2 linked regions of the Parashewanella spongiae genome follow. The protein of the gene in region 2 interacts with the protein of the main gene of each other region in a pairwise test. Links are inferred from orthologs where the notes say so. Each region holds a gene or a part of one and is shown on either strand. Other genes may lie near its edges.

Region 1 (10,992 bases), 3.2 Mb from region 2 along the record:
CGTGGCGCTCCCTAGAAACATCAGTTGACTGCGTTCTCAAGCGTAGAAAAAATGGCTGATAGTAAGGCGTAGCTTGCAGCAAGTAGTTTATTCTACTTGCAAAAATTACAACGCAGATAGCAGTCATTTTAGCAAGCTTGTGAGCGTAGAGCACTTCACTCATTGGGTGAAAGCCATGATGATAAAATCATCGTATTGCGCTCAAACAGTTACTCGTATACTCAGCGTTCAACTGATGTTACCGTGAAAATTAATAGTATTAGACGCAACATAGTCCTCCCCGCAATTATTGAAGGGATAAAAATAAGTCTGGCTGTCTGTTAAGCTTTTTGCTTAACTGTTTATACCATATTGTATTTAACCATCATTTGAAGCCATCGGGGACTATTTCTCCTGACCATTAACTCCTCGTAGTTAATATCTGGGTCAAAATAGGCTTTCCTTCGGCTTAATACTGTGTAGATAATACGTAAAAGTTTGTGGGCGATAGCAATGATACTTCTCTTGTGTCCTCAACGGATGACCAAACCTTGGTACTTGCCTTTGAATTGACTTTTCGTCTTAACGGCAGCATTAGCTACTTCACACAAGAGTGTTTTGACCATTTTGTTTCCTTTACGCATTCGCCCACTTTTTCTTTTTCCTGCACTTTCATTATTTCCCGGACATAAACCTGCCCATGAGCTGATACCCTTCATTCCATCGAAGCAACTCATGTCGTCACCGATTTCACCAATAAGACAAGCTGCACTGATAACACTAGTGCTCGGTATCGTTTGCAAAAGTTCCAGAGCCTCATTCCACGGTTTTATCGTTTCAATAAGTAAGGTTTCTAGCTCAGCAAGCTGCTTCTCTAGAAACTCAATGTGACTTTTGATATTACGCAAGATATAAAGGTGTGACGGAGTAAGAGTTTCGTCCATACTCGCCATAAGTTCACTTCTATCGGCTTTCAGTCTTGGGTCGACCATTTTTATCAAGTCACACAATGGCTTTCCTTCAATCAGACCGTTCACGAGTATTTGCCCTGATTTCCCGTTAATGTCGCTAATAAACCCGCCCAGACGAATACCAGCATCATCTAAGGTTTTATGTAATCGATTTTTCTCATTACTCAATTCCTTTTTTTGTTTGTCTCTTCTGCGAGTCAGTAATCTGAGTTGCTTCTGCTGTGGCGCTGGAACGAAACTTGACCGAACAAGTCCAGAGTGACCAAGTGAAGCGAGCCATTGACTGTTAATGACATCTGTCTTTCGACTGGGAACATTCTTGACATGTCTTGCATTAACGACCTGCGTTTTTATGCCAGCTGTAACAAGTGAAAGGTAGATGCTTTTCCAGTAAACACCTGTACTTTCCATTACAGCTAGCTCAATATGATGCTGCTTGAGAAAATGGCATAATTTCAAGCGTTCTTTTTTTAAAGTACCAAAGGATTGAGTGGTTTCTTAAATTCCCTGCTCTGTCTCCTTGCGGATAGTGACCATCATCTTGTGGACATCTAATCCTGCACAACTGTTTACAATAGGTTCCATAAAATACTACTCCACTGAATTAAAGTGAGTAGCAGAGCCTAGTGGATAGATTGGATTGCCAAGAACTCTAACGAGAACTGGTCATTTTACCGTTCATTCAATGCGTAAAAGCTGAAATAGCCGAGGGTACGAGCAACCATATCCAGATCAGTTTAGGTTCAGTTATGAAAACTAAAAAAAATGCGACCACGATTTAAGCTCTGCTAATAGTTAGAATAAAACAGAAAGAATTTTCATGGTGTAGTGTGATAGAAAAATCGAAATTAAAGTAAACGCTCATGACATCTATGCCTATCATGAACGTTTAGGTTCAACCGCATAATGCGCTGAAGGCAAGAAACTCAATTTGATCAACGCTTGGTCGAGACACTAAATTACGAGGGTGAAGGGGCAACTGATTTTTTTTGGTTGATGGATGGAACTGCTCTTCAAATATCGGACTTAGTATATCGTTTAGGCATTGTTGTACGATTCGGTCTCGAACTGTTGGTATCCCAAGCTTTCTCACTCCACCATCATCTTTCGGGATTTCTACCCGTTTGACGGCTGAAGGTCGGTATTGCTTGGTTTTGAGTTCGATAAGAAGTTTATCAAGTTCGTTACTCAGATTTGAGGCGAATTGCTCTAAGCTCTGCTCATCAATTCCAGCAGTGCCTTTGGCTCTCCACACTTTCTTAAATCCGTTGTACAGTGATTCTTTGTTAAGTAAGCGACCATACAAGCTGTAATAAACTCTTATTGATCTCTCTGTGTGCGTTGTTTGGGTTCAGTGTCTTGTTTTCATCAGTTGGTGTATTTCACTCAGCCTCAAAGCCTTCTAGCCCTTGGCAATTTACTTTGATATGACTGAATTACTCCCGTATACGGCTTCGGTCTCCAGAGTCATTATTCCTAATGCCTCCAGTCGGAAATGCCTCACTCATCTTTTTTTTTGTGATTTTCTGTATCTGTGAAAAAAAATCCTGTCCATCACAAACTTAAATTAAGCTTCACCCCTTCGCCAACATCAAGGCTTTTGGCTGTTGATGTCGCCAATAAACTACGTCATTGGTCAATCCAGTTTTGCCCTCCACACCATTACTGGCTTTCATCGGCTGGATTTTACTCACTACTACGGGCTCATCGGCCACCTCGCACCAACTTCTACCTTGAGTTTCCTCTTGTATAAAAGCTTCTGGACTATCCCAGATAAGGTGTCAGGCTTCCCCAGTTACTGCACTCGCTCCCTGTTAGAAATCCCACCCTCAAGCACATGATAGAGCTGACTGAGTATATGGCGTTGCGCTATTTCGCACGCTTACCTCTCTATTATGCCGAATCAGGTTCGCTTTCGCTGTGTACCTCTAACTTCCTATGGCTTCCTTCAGACCTTGCCGTTAGCCCATAACGCCCTTGCCATTCGGATTATCTTCCCCTCAGTCTGGGTGATACAGGCTTCTTTCTGCCTGTCGGGTTTGCCAGCTTCGCTGGGCAAACAAAAAAGGCGCTATTTTAAATAGCGCCATTCATTTGAGATTCACAAAGTCAGTGATTGGTTAACTAATTTTTCCGTGACACTGCTTGTATTTCTTTCTCGAACCGCAAGGGCAAGGATCGTTGCGACCAATCTTTTCACCGTCTCGAACTATCGGAGTATGAGATTCGAGCGCAGCGACTTCTTCTGTTTCAGCTCCAACCATTGACTCAGCCTGCTGATGTTGGAAGTCACGATGCAAACGCGCTTCTTCTTCACGGCGACGCTGTTCCATCTCATCGACATCCGATTGGGCTTGAACTTGTACTTTAGACAAGACGCTAATGACATCATATTTAAGAGTGTCTAGCATTTGTTGAAACAACTCAAAAGATTCACGCTTATATTCTTGCTTTGGATTCTTTTGAGCATAACCTCGTAGGTGTATACCTTGGCGAAGATGATCCATCGCCGCGAGATGCTCTTTCCAAAGCGAATCTAATGTTTGAAGCATGACTGACTTTTCAAACTGTCGTAAAACAGAACCACCTACTGCTTCTTCTTTTGCGGCATAAGCTTCCGACCAGCTAGTAACAATACGTTCGCGTAATGTTTCTTCATGAAGATCGTCTTCTTTCTCTAACCATTCATTAATTGGTAATGCTATTGAGAACTCTTGCTGCAGACGAGTTTCTAATCCAGGGACGTCCCACATTTCTTCAATTGACTGAGGTGGAACATATTGCTCGATGACACCAGCAATAACATCTTCTTTTACGTTATCTATGGTATCTGCAATACTTTGCGCATCCATAAGATCGTTTCGTTGTGAATAGACAACTTGTCGCTGATCATTCGCTACGTCGTCAAATTCAAGAAGTTGTTTACGAATATCAAAGTTACGTGCTTCAACTTTACGTTGAGAGTTTTCAATTGCACGTGAAACCCAAGGATGTTCGATGGCTTCGCCTTCTTCCATACCTAATTTTTTCATCATGCCTGAAACACGATCTGAAGCAAAAATCCTCATCAAACTGTCTTCCATTGATAAATAGAAGCGAGATGAGCCGGCATCACCTTGACGACCTGAACGACCACGTAGCTGATTATCGATACGACGCGACTCATGACGCTCTGTACCCAATATGTGCAAGCCACCGGATTCGATAACTGCGTCATGACGAACTTGCCATGCATCTTTAATAGCAGTAATTTGCTCAGTTGTTGGATTATCTAGCTCAGCGACTTCCGCGTTCCAATTGCCGCCCAGTACAATATCAGTACCACGTCCAGCCATATTGGTTGCTACGGTAACCACACCAGCTCGGCCAGCTTGCGCCACAATATCTGCTTCTTTTTCATGGAATTTAGCATTCAAAACACTGTGCTTAATCTTCTGTGCATTCATTAAGCGCGACAACAATTCAGATTGCTCAATAGACACTGTACCTACGAGAACTGGCTGACCACGTTCTTGACAGTCTTTAATATCTTCAATGATCGCATTGTATTTTTCTGCGGCTGTCAAATACACTAAATCAGGCATATCTTTACGCACCATTGGACGATTCGTTGGAACCACAACGGTATCTAAGCCATAAATATGCTGAAATTCAAAAGCCTCGGTATCAGCAGTACCTGTCATGCCCGCTAATTTCTCATAAATACGGAAGTAATTCTGGAAGGTTATAGAAGCAAGTGTTTGGTTTTCATTTTGAATATGAGCCCCTTCTTTAGCTTCTACCGCTTGGTGTAAGCCTTCAGACCAACGTCTACCCGGCATTGTACGACCAGTATGTTCGTCTACGATAATAACTTCATCATCTTTAACAATGTAATCAACATCTCTTTCGAATAAAGTATGCGCACGTAACGCGGCAGTAACATGGTGTAATAAGGAAATGTTTGCTGCAGAATATAATGAGTCGCCTTCAGGTAATAACCCACGTTCGACCAATAGTTGTTCAACTTTTTCTTGACCACGCTCAGTCATGTGAACTTGCTTGGCTTTTTCATCAATACTGTAATCGCCTTCACCAACAAATTCTTCAGTATCTTCTTTTTCTTGACGTACAAGATTAGGAATAAGCGTATTCACTTGCATGTACAATTCAGAACTGTCTTCGGCAGCTCCTGAAATAATCAATGGGGTTCTTGCTTCATCGATAAGAATTGAGTCGACTTCATCGATTAACGCATAATGCAACGGGCGTTGAACGCGTTCTTGCGGAGAAAACGCCATATTGTCACGCAGATAATCAAAGCCAAATTCGTTATTGGTTCCGTATGTGATATCTGCAGCGTAGGCTTGCTTTTTCTCTTCTGGCGATAATCCCGCGACATTAATACCAACAGATAAGCCTAAGAATTCAAATAAAGGTCGATTAAATTCAGCATCACGGGCTGCTAGGTAATCATTCACGGTAATAATGTGAACGCCTTTACCTGTTAAACCATTAAGGTATGCGGGTAATGTTGCGGTAAGGGTTTTACCTTCACCTGTACGCATTTCTGCAATACGGTTACTATCCAAGACCATGCCGCCGATAAGCTGCACATCAAAATGTCGCATTTCAAAAATACGCACAGATGCTTCGCGAACAACTGCAAAAGCTTCCGCCATGATATCTTCGAGCGTTTCGCCATCAGCAATTCGTTTACGAAACTCTTCGGTTTTTGCTGATAACTCATCATCAGAAAACTTACTGTACTCTGCTTCTAATGCATTTATTTGATTAACTATTTTGCCGAAACTTTTAAGGGTACGATCGTTACGACTACCAAAAACTTTTGTCAGTAATTTTCCAAACATCTGAATCACTTATCTCAATGGAGGCTGTAAATTATTTAATTTTATGCCAATGTTTCAATTAACCTGCCTTGCGGTAGACGTATTTTTGAGGATCGATTTGTCGCCCGCCCCGCAACACTTCATAGTGTACGTGTGGCCCAGTTGAGCGGCCGGTGCTGCCCATACTTGCCACTTTTTGTCCTTTAATGACCACATCTCCTACTTGAACACTCAAGGATGCATTGTGTCCGTATCGAGTATGAAGTCCGTTACCATGATCAATTTCGACAAGATTGCCGTAACCAAACATGCTACCAGCCCAAGTCACTACTCCTGCTGCAGTAGCAACAACTTCAGTGCCTTTCGCACCAGCGAAATCAATCCCTTTATGCATTGCGCGACGACCTGTAAAAGGATCATTGCGTAAACCGAAAGGAGAAGATAACCAGCCTTTAGCGATCGGACGACCAGAAATATATCGTTCTTTATCTATATGGAGATTAGATACCACAGTTTCAAGTACTGAAAGCTGTTGTTCTCTATGATCAATCTGAGAAGCGAGTTTATCCATGTCTTGAATAAGTTGGTTCAGCTCGACGCTTGCTCCTAAATCACTCATACCACCCACACCGACTTCATCGGAGAAATCAAATTGTCCGTCGAGATCATTTTGTGATGCTACTTGCTGACCGAGTGCTTCAAGACGAGTTATTTTAGCTTGCATTCTCGCGACATGAGTGACTAATAACGATAATTGGGATTCTGTCGCTTGTTTGAGATTGAGCACTTGTTGTTTTTGCTCTTCCCTTTCTAGGCGCTCAGAGTTCATGTTCGCTTGCTGATCGACAAAGCGTGCATTACTGTTTTGATATAGAATGATAGCAAGCGCAGCTAGGATGACAGGCAGCATTAACCAACGTTTGCCAAGATGCCAACGTTTTACATCTTTTCTGCCTTGGATAAATACTGTTACACTCATATTCTTATCAAGCCACCAATTATCATATGAAAAAGCTACCTCACGATCTCAGTCAGTTATTGAACGTTTCCGGCAAACTTCCTGAGCTTAAGGAAAAAGCTGAATTATTATTAAGTTTAGACCAACTCATTAAACAGCAGCTGCATGGTCCAATTATCACGCAAATTAAAGTCGCTAACTTGCGTGAAAGCACATTGGTTGTTGAAGTTTCTTCAGCATCTTGGGCTACAAGACTCAACTTTCAAAAATCACAATTACTGCTTAAACTTCAAAATGAAGCGTTACCAATGCTCTCTAGTATTGACGTTAAAGTCAACCCAAGGATGTTTGCGGTCGCTTCAAATGTCGAGCAAAATCATGCGCATCTTAGTAATACAGCGGCCTCACACATTGAAGCTTTGGCTGAAAATATAGAAGGTAGCCTAGGCCACAAACTAAAACGGCTGGCTGCATTAGCCAGCCGTCAAAGGCATTTCAGTGATGATTAGGTCGTTATCGCAGCATTATTCATTGTCATAAAGCTCACTGGGACATCAGCCTCATTTTCATAACTGATCAATTCCCAAGCTTCTTGCTCGGCGAGTAATGCTCTGACTAATTTATTATTTAAAGCATGACCTGTTTTAAAGGCTGAAAACTCACCAACAATGGCATTACCTGCAACATAAAGATCGCCAAATGCATCAAGAATTTTATGTTTCAAAAATTCATCATCATACCTTAAACCATCAGGGTTTAAGACTTTGTATTCATCTAAAACAATGGCATTTTCCATACTGCCACCTAATGCTAAATCGTTAGCACGTAAATACTCAATGTCACGCATAAAGCCAAATGTTCTGGCACGGCTAATATCTTTAATGAATCCAGCGGTAGAAAAGTCCATAATCATATGTTGCTGGCTACGAGCTATTTCTGGATGTGAAAAATCAATTTTAAAGTCAATTTTGAAACCTTGATACGGCTTCAGCATTGCCCATTTATCACCGTCTTCAACTTTAATCGTTTTCTTAATGCGTAAATATTTCTTAGGCAAGGACTGTTGCGCGACTCCCGCTGACTGGAGTAAAAATACAAATGGACTGGCGCTCCCGTCCATAATGGGAATTTCAGGGGCATCGACTTCAATGATGGCATTATCGATACCTAAACCGGCTAACGCTGCGAACAAGTGTTCAATAGTTGCGACTTTAACGCCATCATCATTCGCTAACACGGTGCAAAGCATGGTTTCTCGAACTTGTTCAGCTTTAGCTGTTATGGCAACGGTTGGTTCAAGATCGGTGCGAATAAACACAATACCACTATTAACTGGTGCTGGTTTAATTGCCAATGTGACCTTATTACCCGAGTGTAAGCCCACTCCAGTAGTTTTCACCATTTTTTGAATAGTTCTTTGAAAAATCATTCAGTTACCAGTACCTAATTTTTTTAAATTAAAATTTTTCCGACCAAAAACAAACCGCAGGCAAGCTTGGCTGGTCGGATATGCTAACATATTTTTACGGTGAAACAAAAAACCACCGATATTACATTGTACAAAGCAGATCAAAATCATACTTTTACACGCATACTTTAGTCAGCTTGTTTGCGTAAAAACGCCGGAATATCTAAATAATCTATGTCATTTTTTTGGGCCGGACTCGCTTGACCAACGCCAACTTGAACGACATTTCCAGCCGTTGTAGTTGCCATATCAGGACTCGGCTCCGCCACTGATACTTTTTCAGATGCTCTAGATACCGATAACACTTCCGGAGCAGCTTCTGCTCTAGGAGTTGGTTTACTCACTAATGTGATATCAGGCTTTTTTTCTGCACCAATTCCTGTTGCAACAACCGTTACTCTAAGTTCATTACTCATTTCAGGATCGATAACCGCACCAACTACAACCGTTGCGTTATCAGAAGCGTAAGCTTTAACATGATTACCAACCGTTTCAAACTCTTCGATACTCATGTCCATTCCGGCAGTGATGTTCACTAACACACCTCGAGCACCAGCAAGATCAATATCTTCGAGTAAAGGACTGGCAACCGCAGCTTCTGCTGCTTCTTCTGCTCTATCTTCACCACTCGCAATACCTGTTCCCATCATGGCATTGCCCATTTCAGACATTACCGTTTTGACGTCCGCAAAGTCGACATTGATCAAACCAGGGCGGGTAATCAATTCTGCAATACCTTGCACGGCACCAAGTAACACATTATTCGCAGCCGCGAAGGCATCCAATAACGATGTGCCTCGGCCTAATACTTTTAATAACTTCTCATTCGGGATCGTGATCAATGAATCAACGTTTTTACCAAGTTCTTCAATACCTTGCTCGGCAAATGTCATTCTCTTTTTCCCTTCAAAAGGAAAAGGTTTTGTCACAACCGCTACCGTTAAAATACCTTCTTCTTTAGCAATTTGCGCGACGACAGGTGCTGCACCTGTTCCAGTACCGCCCCCCATTCCAGCTGCAATAAAAATCATATCGCAACCTTTTATCGCTGAACGAATGCTTTCTTTATCTTCCTCAGCGGCTAAACGACCGACTTCAGGATTTGCACCTGCTCCCAGCCCTTTAGTCACATCACGCCCTAACTGAATTGTAGAGCCAGCAGAAGATTTACGCAGAGCTTGAGCGTCAGTATTCGTCGCTACAAACTCTACCCCTTCGATATTGTGCTTCACCATGTGTTCGACAGCATTACCACCTCCGCCGCCAACACCGATGACTTTAATCACCGCTTCATCTGAGTGAGTGTCCATGATCTCAAACATAGTTTGAACTCCATATTGCCTGCATTAAAAACTAAAATTCACCTTTGAACCAACTTTTGATCCGGCTCAGAGCATCGGTTACGCCTTGACGTTCCGGACGCTCAAATTCACTGTCCATGATGCGTCTTGCACCATAATGCAACAAGCCGATACCTGTTGAGTAAAGTGGTTCGCTGACATAATCGTATAGGCCTTTTACTTCGAGTGGGCCTGAGACTCTAACTGGCATTCCGAATGTAGCTTCTGCAACATCAACGACGCCTTCAATTGAGGCCGTACCGCCAGTCAGTACTATTCCCGCCGCTATTTGTTCTTCATAACCGCTGTCACGCAGCTCTTGTAGTATCAATTCAAACATTTCTTGATACCTTGGCTCGACGACCTCTGCCAAAGTGTGCCTCGACATTGACCGCGATGGCCGGCCACCGACTGATGGCACTTCAATATTTTCTTCACGACTGACCGCTGCACTTCTTGCATTTGCAAACTGTACTTTTATTTGTTCAGCATGCGATAAAGGGGTTCTGAATATCTTTGCGATATCATTTGTGACTTGATTACCCGCAACAGGTATCACCGCACAATGGCGCAATGCACCATTCGTGTAGATAGCAATATCTGTCGTACCGCCACCAATATCCACAAGGCACGCGCCTAAATCTTTTTCATCATTTGTGAGTGTCGCATCAGCTGAAGCAATACCAGAGAAAACTAGATCATCCACTTTTAAGCCACAACGCTCAACACTTTTTGTGATATTTTTCGCCATATCGTTGGCACAGGTCACAATATGTACTTTTGCTTCCATCCGCATACCTGACATTCCCATCGGGCTTTTAATGCCTTCCTGTACGTCGATAGCATACTCTTGTGGTAATACATGTAAAATTCGGCGTTCCGTCGGTATCTTAACTGAGCGAGCTGTGTGTATAACATTATCCACATCTTCTTGAGTGACTTCATCGTCATCAATTGACACCATACCATTCTCGTTTTGGCAGGCGATGTGCTTTCCTGAGATGCTCAAATAAACAGATGTAACCTGACAATCGGCCATCAGCTCTGCTTGATCTAATGCACGCTGCAAGCTTCGAACAATCGAATCTAAATCATTCACCCCGCCTTTATCCATACCTCTGGAGGGGTGGTTACCAAGACCTACGACCGTAATTTCGCCATCAGGTAATACTTCACCTATTATCACGGCGACTTTTGCTGTTCCTATGTCCAATCCAACAATCAGATTTCTATCTTGGTTCTTGGTCATCAGTTATCGACTCTCACTTTGCGTTTGGGCCCAACCCACGGCTAAACCAGTATCGTATCGTAAATCAATTCTTGCTATGGCCTTATCTTGCTCCTTTAAATAAGGGTATACATCTATAAAGCGTTGGACTCGGCTTATTTTATCTTCACGCCCTAAGTCCAATTGAATACCATTATCAAGTAACAAATTCCATGCATG
Region 2 (10,925 bases):
TTCCAAGTTTCAGCTCTATCATACGACCGATATAATGTGGAACCGTTTGTAGCGAGTAAGATATTTGGGTCACTGCTTTTAATTATTGAAATATAATTCTTATTAGAAAAGGCTTTAATCGGAGTTAAATCAAGGTAGTAACTTTCTTTCATTTGTTCACTTGCAAAAGAAAAATTCGTAATAACTAACCATATAAAACTGGATAATATAAAGTTTGATTTGATGCATCTCATAGGAAATAACCTCTCTAACACCCTATGAAAAACACTATGCTAATTATCATGGTAATCTAAATATCAAGTTAGTATTAAATATTCATTGCTTGTATAAATCCCCTTCAATACTGAAAGTGTGTATGACGGAAGGAACTAATACCAATTACAGTAATAACTGAACCATTAAGATAAGGATCTCAATCGTCTAATTATTGATGCTTTTTTAAGATTAATCTGTTGTTCATCAAAAAAGCATAAAGCATTTTCGTATTAAATCCAATGTAATCATAATATTAATGACCAAAACAAAGAGTGTACAGTGCATCATAATGAAAAGCCGCTTTAAAGGAAGTGGCCTTGACCAAACAATGCTATGAATGTGGTACATTAAGCTATTACTGCTAGTGAGGAGCCCGTTATGAGTGCTGACTATTCTACATTGTCTTTATCACATTCAAGGCAAGATTCATGGAGTATCGAGCCATCACCGTTATTGCAACCTGCTCCTCATGAAAGTAAAATATCATTTCAAAATCCAAAATTACCGCAACCCACTTTACTTAAAGCCTATTACTCACCGAACGTCAAAAAACAGCAACCTTTAGGGCTAGACTCCCCCTCTACGGCCATGCTTTCATGTTTTCATTCTCAGGTTTCTAAACCATCATCTCGAGAGCTTGATACAGGAAAATTCTTTGCATTTCCTCCTAAAAAACAACTCACAACAACAAAGCCAGACGTAAAACCAAACCAGCAACTCCTCCCGCCTATATTGAACGGTCCATTTCAACCGACTGGATTTACAAGAAAATCGATCATTAGCTCTCGAGCACAACTTACAGTTCCTCTAGGGGATCAGAGGCTAGTTGCTCAAATATCAGAGCATACTTCAAAACTAAGTAAATACATTTCTGAATACCCTACTAACAAAATTAAGCCTATTTTACTTTCTAGAATTAAAAATCTTTTGCAAGAATACCCTCAGTGCTTAAGAACAAGGCACCTATTCGCGGTATTCCAAATAAATAATTCAGAACTTAATGAGGTTTTATTTGAATGTCCCTCATTTACGCCCATATTTCTTGCAACAGGCCAGCTTGCTTTAAAACATGATGCCATAGCTAATTCTATGGATTCACCACTTTGTATTGCAATCAGAACTGGAAACATAGCCTTACTACAAGTTTTAATTGAGTATAATGCGTCACTAAACTTAATTTATGAGAACAACCAAAATATCTTTCACTTTTTAGGAAGTAGAGGAGAGTACTCCATACTCAAGCCCGTAATTGATGCTTGGTACAAGCAATATGGAAGTCAAGGATTGGAAGAAAAACTGCTGTGCAATGAAACACAATTTGGGGATACGCCCGCACATATCATTATGAAAAAAGGCGATTTTAAATGCGTTGAGTTTCTACTGTGTAACGCTTCAATGTCTGTTTTAGGCGCTGAAAACAAAAAACGAACAACCCCAATGCAAACTTGTGGTAGAAGAAGAGATTTCAGTCATGCATGGATCTCCTATTTATTTGATCATAATAAAAAGATTTCTCATTTAAAATCCAAAATTGCCACTCACTCAGAGCAATATACAAAACAAACTCAGCAAGCTTGTTCGCAAGAACAAGTAATATCTCAGCAAGCCAAAGCTAACCTAGTACTTGAAAAGCAAATTTCAAACCTAGAGCAAGAAGTTTTAAAATTGACAGATGAACGATTAAGGCTTCATCATTTGAATGAAGCCTTGCAAGTCGAGAATCTAACTTTGAAGTTGAAAACAAAAAAAAGCTAAAAATAAAAACCAAGCTATCTGAAATTAATCATTCAAGCAGTTGAATACATTCGTAAATAAACTATGAAGATATAGTAGCCAGTAATTCGTCTTCATCAATGACTTTTATTCCTAACTCTAATGCCTTAGCAAGTTTAGAACCAGCTGATTCACCTGCAACCACGCAATCAGTATTCTTAGATACACTTCCCGCAACTTTTGCACCTAACTCCTGCAGTCTTGCTTTAGCATCTGAGCGATTGAGCTGAGTTAATGTACCGGTTAATACCCAAGTTTGCCCTTTCAACGCTTGAGAGTCTTCAGTAACAGCTTGAATTTCTGGCCAATGCACGCCTGCTTCGATTAACGCATCAATCACTTCATTATTATGTGGCTGTTTCAAAAAGTGAGAAAGGTGCTGGGCAACAATCGTTCCAACATCTTCAACGGCTGTAAGTTGCTCAATGTCTGCCATTCGCAATGCTTCTATCGATTTGAAATAACTCGCTAAGTTTGCTGCTGTTGCTTCACCGACTTCTCGAATACCAAGTGAGTATAAAAATTTTGCAAGTGTTGTTGCTTTTGCTTTTTCAATAGCCTGAACAAGGTTCGTCGCTGACTTCATCCCCATACGATCAAGCATGGTCACCATAGATGCGGTTAACTTAAATAAATCAGCTGGTGTTTTAATAAGCTCTTTATCAATTAGCTGCTCAACGACTTTATCGCCCATACCATCAATATTCATCGCCTTACGCGAAGCAAAGTGTTTAATGGCTTCTTTGCGTTGTGCTTCACAGAACAAACCACCCGTACACCTTGCAACAGCTTCACCTTCTAACCTTTCGACTAATGAATCACAAATTGGACAACATGAGGGAAACACAATATCACTGGCGTCACTAATGCGCTTTTCAGGGACGATTGATACAATCTGCGGAATGACATCCCCAGCACGACGAACAATAACGGTATCACCAATTTTTACGCCAAGGCGCTCAATTTCATCAGCATTATGTAACGTTGTATTTGATACCGTCACCCCACCAACAAATACCGGCTTTAAACGAGCTACTGGCGTAATGGCACCTGTTCGACCGACTTGGAAATCTACCTGTTCAAGCCTAGTCATTTCTTCTTGCGCTGGAAACTTGTATGCTATTGCCCAACGGGGTGCTTTGGCAACAAATCCAAGCTCTAACTGTTGATCAATTGAGTTGGTCTTTATCACTACACCGTCAATTTCATAGGCTAATTCACCTCGACGTCTTAAAATATCCGCGTAGTAAGCTGTCACATCTGACAATGTTATACACACTTTTACTTCGTCGCTGACTGGTACGCCCCAAGATTTAAGCTGCATCAATTGCTCAAAGTGGCTCAGTTTAAGCGGCCAACTTTCTGGCTCAACCACACCGAGCGCATAAGAATAAAAACCTAAATTTCGACTCGCAGTAATACGACTGTCTAACTGGCGTAAACTTCCCGCGGCCGCATTTCTCGGATTAACAAACACTTTATCGCCTTTTGCTTTTGCTGCGTCGTTCACTTTATTGAATGATGCATGGGGCATAAAGACTTCACCGCGTACTTCGACTAAGGGAGGAAATTCCCCTCGTAATTTTAATGGAATAGAACGAATAGTTCTTACATTCATTGTTATGTCTTCGCCAACACTACCATCACCACGGGTCGCCGCTCGCTCTAACACTCCATTACGATATAAAATGCTGACAGCTAGCCCATCCAACTTAGGTTCACAGCAATATTGAATCTCACCAACCTTTTCAACATTTCGATTGTTAAAAGCACCGAGGTCTTCTTCATCAAAGGCATTATCTAAGCTAAGCATGGGTTTTAAATGAATGATTGGGTCAAATTTGCTTAACGCTACACCACCAACACGCTGTGAAGGAGAGTCTTCTCTCACCAACTCAGGAAACGATTTCTCGAGCTCTTTAAGTTGATTCATTAATCGATCATATTCAGCGTCAGGTACGCTTGGCTCATCGTCTACGTAATAACTAATATTGTGTTTATTTAATAGCTCTGATAATTCAGAGATTTCGGCTGCAGCTTTCTTAATATCGATCATATCTTGTCTCTGTAACTAAAAAGGCCGCTATTGCGACCTTTTCTAAAAATATTAATTTTACTTTTACGATTTTATGCGCCTGATGTAATCCAACTTCTTTGCTTCATCCCACGGCTCTCGCTGACCATCCATTACCGTTGCGCCTAAATCATCGGCCATCTGCATGGCAGAGTTCAACATGATAGAAAAGTTATGTAAGGCTTTTCCATGGCAAGGTAATCGCATGAACATGACTACGCCTTGAGTGCTAAATTGCTCCATATTATCTGGATCAAAAACGCCTGGATTTACCATGTTAGCGATTGAAAACAGTACCTTCCCGTTTCCAGATGCATCTTGATGTCTATGAAAAATATCCATTTCACCAAACTTAAAGTTCATGCTCAGCATAGATGGAAGTAGCTCTGCACCTTTAAGCATTTCTCCACTTTTCCCCATTACATGCAAAACTAACACATCATATGGATCAGGTAATTCTTCTTCCACATCTTGTGGCTGTTCGACTGATGCTTCATTTTGAGAATCAGCACTAGGCTCAGAAGTGATCTCTGACTTTTCATTTACGTCTGGATTTTCTAGTTCTTGAGCATTAAGCTCTTGATTATCAAACAATCCTACTTGTGTCGGTTCCATAACAGGCTCATCTCGTTTCGCAATAATAGCGGGTTCATCCATTACATCTGCATTTAATGCTGGCTCAACTCGACGTTGTGTTTCAGTTTTAATATTCGGCTCAACTGAAGTCTCTTTAATTGAGCTTTCAGTTTGGACTTCTGCTCGTGCTCTTTGGGCAGAACGAACTCGAACTTCACTTATGCCATCAACATCAAAGCCATCAGCATCTCGAACTTGTTTTGTAAGAACTTTTCTATGGGGTTTCTTTTGTCCCTTTATGTTATTCATCTGTTGACGACGAATAGACCAAATTCCATGAATCATCACTCCTAAAATAGCGATTCCACCCAGTACCCCAAAAATTAGTCGTAGGTCTTCCATTCGTTACCCTGTTCTTCCAATCATTATCCTGCATCTGCCAATGCAACTGCTTCATCAATATCCACAGTTACAATACGAGAGACTCCCGGCTCATGCATCGTTACACCAATTAACTGCTCAGCCAATTCCATGGTGATTTTATTATGGCTAATATAAATAAACTGTACTGTTTTTGACATTTCTTTTAATAATCGACAAAAACGTTCAACATTCGCATCGTCTAGCGGAGCATCAACTTCATCCAACATACAAAATGGTGCTGGATTTAACCTAAAAATTGCGAATACTAATGATAAAGCGGTTAAAGCTTTTTCTCCACCAGAAAGTAAATGAATTGTACTATTCTTTTTACCGGGCGGTCTTGCCATGATCGTCACACCCGTTTCTAGTAAGTCATCATCGGTAAGCGCTAAGTAAGCACTGCCGCCACCAAATACTTTTGGAAATAACTGACTTAAATCTTCATTCACTTTCTCGAACGTCGTTTTAAAACGAATTCGTGTTTCTTTATCAATCTTGCGTATTGCAGATTCTAAACTTTGAAGCGCTTGATTCAAATCATCACATTGACCATCTAGATAATTTTTCCGCTCACTTTGTTGTTCAAATTCGCTAATCGCGGCTAGGTTTATGGCTCCTAGCTGTCTGATCTGGCTTCGAACTCTTTCAAGCTTTTGTTGCCATTGTGATATATTGGCATTATCGTCAAGCTGCGACATAACAGTTTGTAACTGAATGCCCTCTTCTTTTAACAATTGTAATTGACTATCAGCTTGCCCCTTTAAACCTTCACGTTGTAACTTTAACTCGCTGATTGACTGAGTCAAGCCTTGTATTTGAACCACATGCTTTTGCTGCTCACTTTTTAAACTATCTATTTGCTGTTGCAGTTCAAGCTGTTGGCTTCTTATCTCATTGAGCTCTTTTTGCAGATCCGTTTGTTTACTTAATAGTTTCTGCAACTGAAGTTCTATGGATGCATCTTTTATAGATTCACCTACGGCTTCATTTGCATTGCTCTCTTTCGAGATTCGCTGCAATTGAACCGCTAATTCTATTTTTCGCAGATTGTTTTGTTCCACTTGTTGTTTAACAAGTGCTTGTTGTGTCAAAAGGTTTTGTAACTTACTTTGTAGCTCATTTCTGCTTTGTTGCGCTTGTTGAGATTGTTGCTTTAAATTTTGATGCTCAATGCGATAGGTCTGAACTTTGGTTTCACTAGAAACTAGTTCTTGCTGAACTTGCTCTGAAAGTGCATATAACTGGAGTTGCTTCTCATGATGGCTTTCTCGGGTTAACTCTAACTCAACTTGTTGCTTTGTTGAGTATTCTAATTGCTCAAGTAATAATTTTTTTTGTACTTCATCTTTTTCTTTTTGCTCCCGAACGGCAGCTTGCTTTGATAAGATGCTGGTTCTTAATAAATTACTTTCTTGTAAAGACGAATTAAGCTGTTTGTGCTTTTCATTAAGCTCTGTACGTTGCTCCAAAAGCTGAGTTAAGCTTTCATTTAATTGTTTCTGTTTAACTTCAAGTGATTTCACTTGCTGAGTCAGGTGTTCTTGCTCACTCACTAAACTCAATTGAGATTGACTCGTTTCTGCCTTACCTAATAAAAATCCATGTCCCAATAAATAACCGTCTTTTGTTGCTATCAGGTGAGACTGATTAAGATCAGGTAGTAACGATTTCGCCTCGGTTAAATTTTCAGCGCAGTGCACGCCATCCAACCACGGAGACAAATTCACTTCAGACGAGCTCAATAGTTTATGGGTAGTTTTACCGTCAGACTCGACAAAGCCATTATGCTCAGTCGAAAGTAATTCCATTAAGGTAACATTTGATGATAGTAAGTGCCCTAAAACCACTTCTACGGCTTTTTCCCACCCAGGACTAGCATTTATCACTTGCCACAATTGTTTCTCCGTTGTTGACTGACTCAATAACAATTCACTATTGATAAAGGCTAAACGGGATGTATCCACTGCAACAGCTTGCTGATTTTGCTGTTGTTGCTGTTGAGATTGATGGATATCAATCTCTAAAGACTGCAAATCCTTCGTGTTGTTTTGTATCCTATTTTCATCATCAGCAATGTGCGCGATTAATTCTTGCAATTTTTTTGAATCATCACTATCAACGCTGCTTTCGTCTTCCAAAACTGCAAGCTGTTGCCGATAAATATTTATTTGATCGCTGACTTGAAGTATTTGACTTGCACTGTGCTCAATTTGGGTGGCAAGTACTTGCTGTTGAGAATGAACATTACTCAATTTTTGTTTTTGCGCGTGAAAATTATCTTGTTGGCTTCTGCCCGTTTTTTCATATTGTTCTATTTGATCAATCAGTTGCCCAAGCTTTTCATCCATCAGCTCAAACTCTGGTTGAGCATGATTTACTTCTTCATCCAAACGGTTTAATTGATTAATTTGTTGTTCTACTTGAGTTTCAAGATCACTTTGTTTGCTTTTTATCTCATTTACTTGCTGATTTGATTGCTCTTCTCGCTCTTTTTGATGGCTAATCTGTTGTTCAAGCTTAGCGATTTGAGTGCCTGATTGATAAAATTCAGCCACTTTTTTCTGTTCAATTCCAACAAGCTCACTGAGTCCAATATTTAATTCGGTTTGCTTGGTTGTGACTGTCTGATTTTCAGATTGAGCCTTTAAAAGCTCTGTATCTAACTGATTAATTTTTGCCGATAGTTCTTCAGTTTTTTTAACATGATCTTCATATCTTAAAACCAACAGTTCTGCATGAGTTTGACGTTCAACTTTTTTATGCTCTCGATATTTCAATGCTGCTTTAGATTGTTCCGACAGTTTATCGAGTTGCAGCGCTAATTCGCCACGAATATCACCTAATCGCTCTAAATTCTCTCTGGTGTGTCTAATTCTATTTTCAGTATCACGACGCCTTTCTTTGTAACGTGAAATTCCAGCAGCTTCTTCAATAAATACCCTTAGATCTTGAGGTTTAGATTCAATCAGCCTTGAAATCATGCCCTGTTCAATAATGGCGTAACTTCTAGGCCCAAGCCCAGTGCCCATAAATAAATCGGTAATATCTTTACGGCGACATTTTTGGCCATTTAGATAATAAGTTGAATCACCGTCACGAGTGACTTGCCGCTTAACTGATATTTCTTGATAACTCGCGTATTGCCCAGGCAATCGACCGTCTTGATTGTCAAAAAACAACTCTACGCCAGCGACAGATACAGGACGCCTTGCACTCGACCCGCTAAATATGACATCCGTCATGGCGCCACCACGAAGATGTTTGGCGTTGCTCTCACCCAAAACCCAACGAACAGCATCAATGACATTAGATTTCCCACAACCATTGGGTCCAATCACACCTGTTAGAGCTTTTTGAAAAGGGATTTTTGTTGGGTCAACAAACGACTTAAATCCAGCCAGCTTTATCTGTTTTAGTTTCATTAATGGGCTGTTAGTTACTCTAAAAGAAAGGAAGAACAATCTAATGGTTACTTTAGCAAAGCACGCAGCATTTTGTAACGTTTTTTATAAAAGTGTTAACCATTTACGACTTGTCATTCTTGATTGAGTTATTCACAATCAATAATAGACAATAGTTTTGAGATCTTAATCTTTATGAGTACACAAATTCCAGCAAAAAGCGGTGTAAATTATTTTTTAGAAGGATTTAAGTTAATAAAACAGCCTGGTCTTCGAACCTTTGTGTTTATTCCATTAACGATTAACTTGATTTTATTTGCAGGAGCATTTTATTTAGCATTAAGCCAACTTCAAATTTTGTTCGATTGGCTTGATACCCAACTACCAGAAATGCTGAACTGGCTTCGTTTTTTGCTTTGGCCTATTGCCATCATTACGATGTTGATCACCATGTCTTTTGTATTCAGTTCTGTGATGAACTGGTTATCCGCTCCTTTTAATGGCTTGCTGGCTGAAAAAGTTGAGCAATCGTTAACAGGGAAGCCCATGAATACGGGCGGCACTATGGATTTGATCAAAGATTTACCCAGAATCTTGGGACGAGAATGGCAGAAATTTAAATACTATTTGCCCAGAGCAGTTTTAATCCTATTGCTCTTTTTTGTTCCTGTCATTGGCCAAACCGTTTTTCCTATCGTTTGGTTTATGTTTACTGCATGGATGATGGCGATTCAATATTGTGATTACCCATTTGATAACCACAAAGTAAAATTTGAAGATATGAAATTTGCATTAAAGCAAACTCGTGGGTCGAGTTTTAGTTTTGGCGCAACCGCGTCACTGTTTTCAATGATCCCGATTGTAAACTTCATTGTGATGCCCGTCGCTATTTGTGGAGCCACGGCAATGTGGGTCGATAAATACCGTGAAGCTTATCGAAACAATGTGATAGCTCCAGATTAAATTTGGGGCTCTTAGGGATCTAGCGATTTAGAAAGTACCAATCTTTGTCATACCAGCCAAAGCCAAGACTAGTATCCAGTGTCTTTCTATAGGAAAAAGCAAAGGCACTAACTCCGACATACAAAACTGTCGTTACTTCGTTCCCAGCCTGCGCTGGAGTGACGTGAACTCATCGGTATACTTTCTTCCGCAATTTTCCTTAAAACAATTTGTTGAGCTGTAATTTTGGGAATAGTGAGTCTATTTCAGAAAACTACAACACTGAAATAGGCGAAAATAGCTGTGCTGTAGCGATTCGATTATCCAAAATTCAAGTTTGTTATTGCTTTTTATCCTTTTCCTTTTCCTTTCTCTTCTTTTCAATTTGAACATATACCTCTGTGTTTATTGGAGCACGGGCACAGACACCGTCAGAACAAGTAAAAGGTGAAGAACCTGATTCTGGCGCTATTTGAAGTTTGATATCGAGCGGAGCGTTACTTTCTAACGATTTGGCGAAGTTGACTTTTTGCTGGTGTCGATGATCTGTTATTGATAAAGTTTTGTTTTTAGTATTCTCATTTTCTGTTTTGGCTTGCATACAAGAGATACTTTTTACAAAATAACGTGCGGTGAAAAAACCTACAATAACACCTGCTGAAAACTTGATGACTCTTCCGCCAATAGTATTCTCAATGTTATAACACTTCAGCACTTTTCCTATTAAACTAGCAGCATTAACTCCACCGACTATTCCTGCCGCAGCCGCTAACGTTCCAACTAATTTTCCTTGAGAACTGGTAACGCCTATAATCACGGCATCACCTGCAATATTAAGCACGTTAAATGTAAAACTAAAGTCTGAGCGTTTTTGAATTTTCTCATTAAAAAAGTTTTCTTGAATATAACCTAAACTGCTATGTGAAACGGATGAGAGTGGTGCTCGTATCAAATAACGACTTCCCAATGCCACCCCAGCTCCCAGTGGCCCGCCAACTGCAAAACCTGCACCCGCTGTGACCGCAAAGCCAAGATATGTTTCCATGCTGGGTAAATTTTGATACAAATATTCAGTCCATGTTTGAGAAGGTTCACTTTTTATTACGGACATAAACACCACACACTCGTATTGATGGCAAACAACACCTACAAAAAAGCCAATCTTTGTCATACTAGCGAAGGCTGGTATCCAGTGACTTTTATAGAAAAAAGCAAAGGCACTAGACTACCGACATACAAAACTGTCGTTACTTCGTTTCCAGCCTGCGCTGGAATGACGAGAACTCATTGGTATACTTTCTTCCGCAACTTTACCTAGGCAAATTGACTCAATCTGTTTATTATACCGATTACAGTAATTAATAACTCACTCAACAAAAGCTAAAGAGTTTCAGTACAAAGCGCAAGTTTGCGGTACTATATTCCCTACAGCCGCCATACAAAGCTGGCGTTCAACGCACTTCGTGCTTTTGTCAGGATAA

What was found.
Region 1: the proteins of zipA (region 2) and ftsZ interact in binary tests that used the Escherichia coli proteins (3 or more experiments, as listed by UniProt). The link is inferred for Parashewanella spongiae from one-to-one orthologs.

Annotation. Positions count from the first base shown.
Region 1 is NZ_CP037952.1:4,936,988-4,947,979, forward strand. The notes cover bases 7,431-10,243. They hold ftsZ (cell division protein FtsZ), read right to left. Parts: upstream 9,528-10,243; coding sequence 8,334-9,527; downstream 7,431-8,333. Other genes in these bases: lpxC (UDP-3-O-acyl-N-acetylglucosamine deacetylase), read right to left, coding at 7,431-8,166; ftsA (cell division protein FtsA), read right to left, coding at 9,559-10,243. In the rest of the region: E2I05_RS19525 (RNA-dependent RNA polymerase family protein), read right to left, coding at 1,846-2,205; E2I05_RS22170 (hypothetical protein), read right to left, coding at 2,525-2,665; preprotein translocase subunit SecA, read right to left, coding at 3,071-5,800; E2I05_RS19540 (M23 family metallopeptidase), read right to left, coding at 5,859-6,758; E2I05_RS19545 (DUF721 domain-containing protein), read left to right, coding at 6,785-7,246; more of lpxC, read right to left, coding at 7,243-7,430; more of ftsA, read right to left, coding at 10,244-10,794; E2I05_RS19565 (cell division protein FtsQ/DivIB), read right to left, coding at 10,798-10,992. UniProt on the Escherichia coli protein: Essential cell division protein that forms a contractile ring structure (Z ring) at the future cell division site. The regulation of the ring assembly controls the timing and the location of cell division.
Region 2 is NZ_CP037952.1:1,749,961-1,760,885, reverse strand. What follows is about bases 3,115-5,860. They hold zipA (cell division protein ZipA), read right to left. Parts: upstream 5,081-5,860; coding sequence 4,148-5,080; downstream 3,115-4,147. Other genes in these bases: smc (chromosome segregation protein SMC), read right to left, coding at 5,104-5,860; ligA (NAD-dependent DNA ligase LigA), read right to left, coding at 3,115-4,084. In the rest of the region: E2I05_RS06755 (beta propeller repeat protein), read right to left, coding at 1-152; E2I05_RS06750 (ankyrin repeat domain-containing protein), read left to right, coding at 844-2,010; more of ligA, read right to left, coding at 2,072-3,114; more of smc, read right to left, coding at 5,861-8,523; sulfate transporter CysZ, read left to right, coding at 8,698-9,465; E2I05_RS06725 (hypothetical protein), read right to left, coding at 9,785-10,615. UniProt on the Escherichia coli protein: Essential cell division protein that stabilizes the FtsZ protofilaments by cross-linking them and that serves as a cytoplasmic membrane anchor for the Z ring.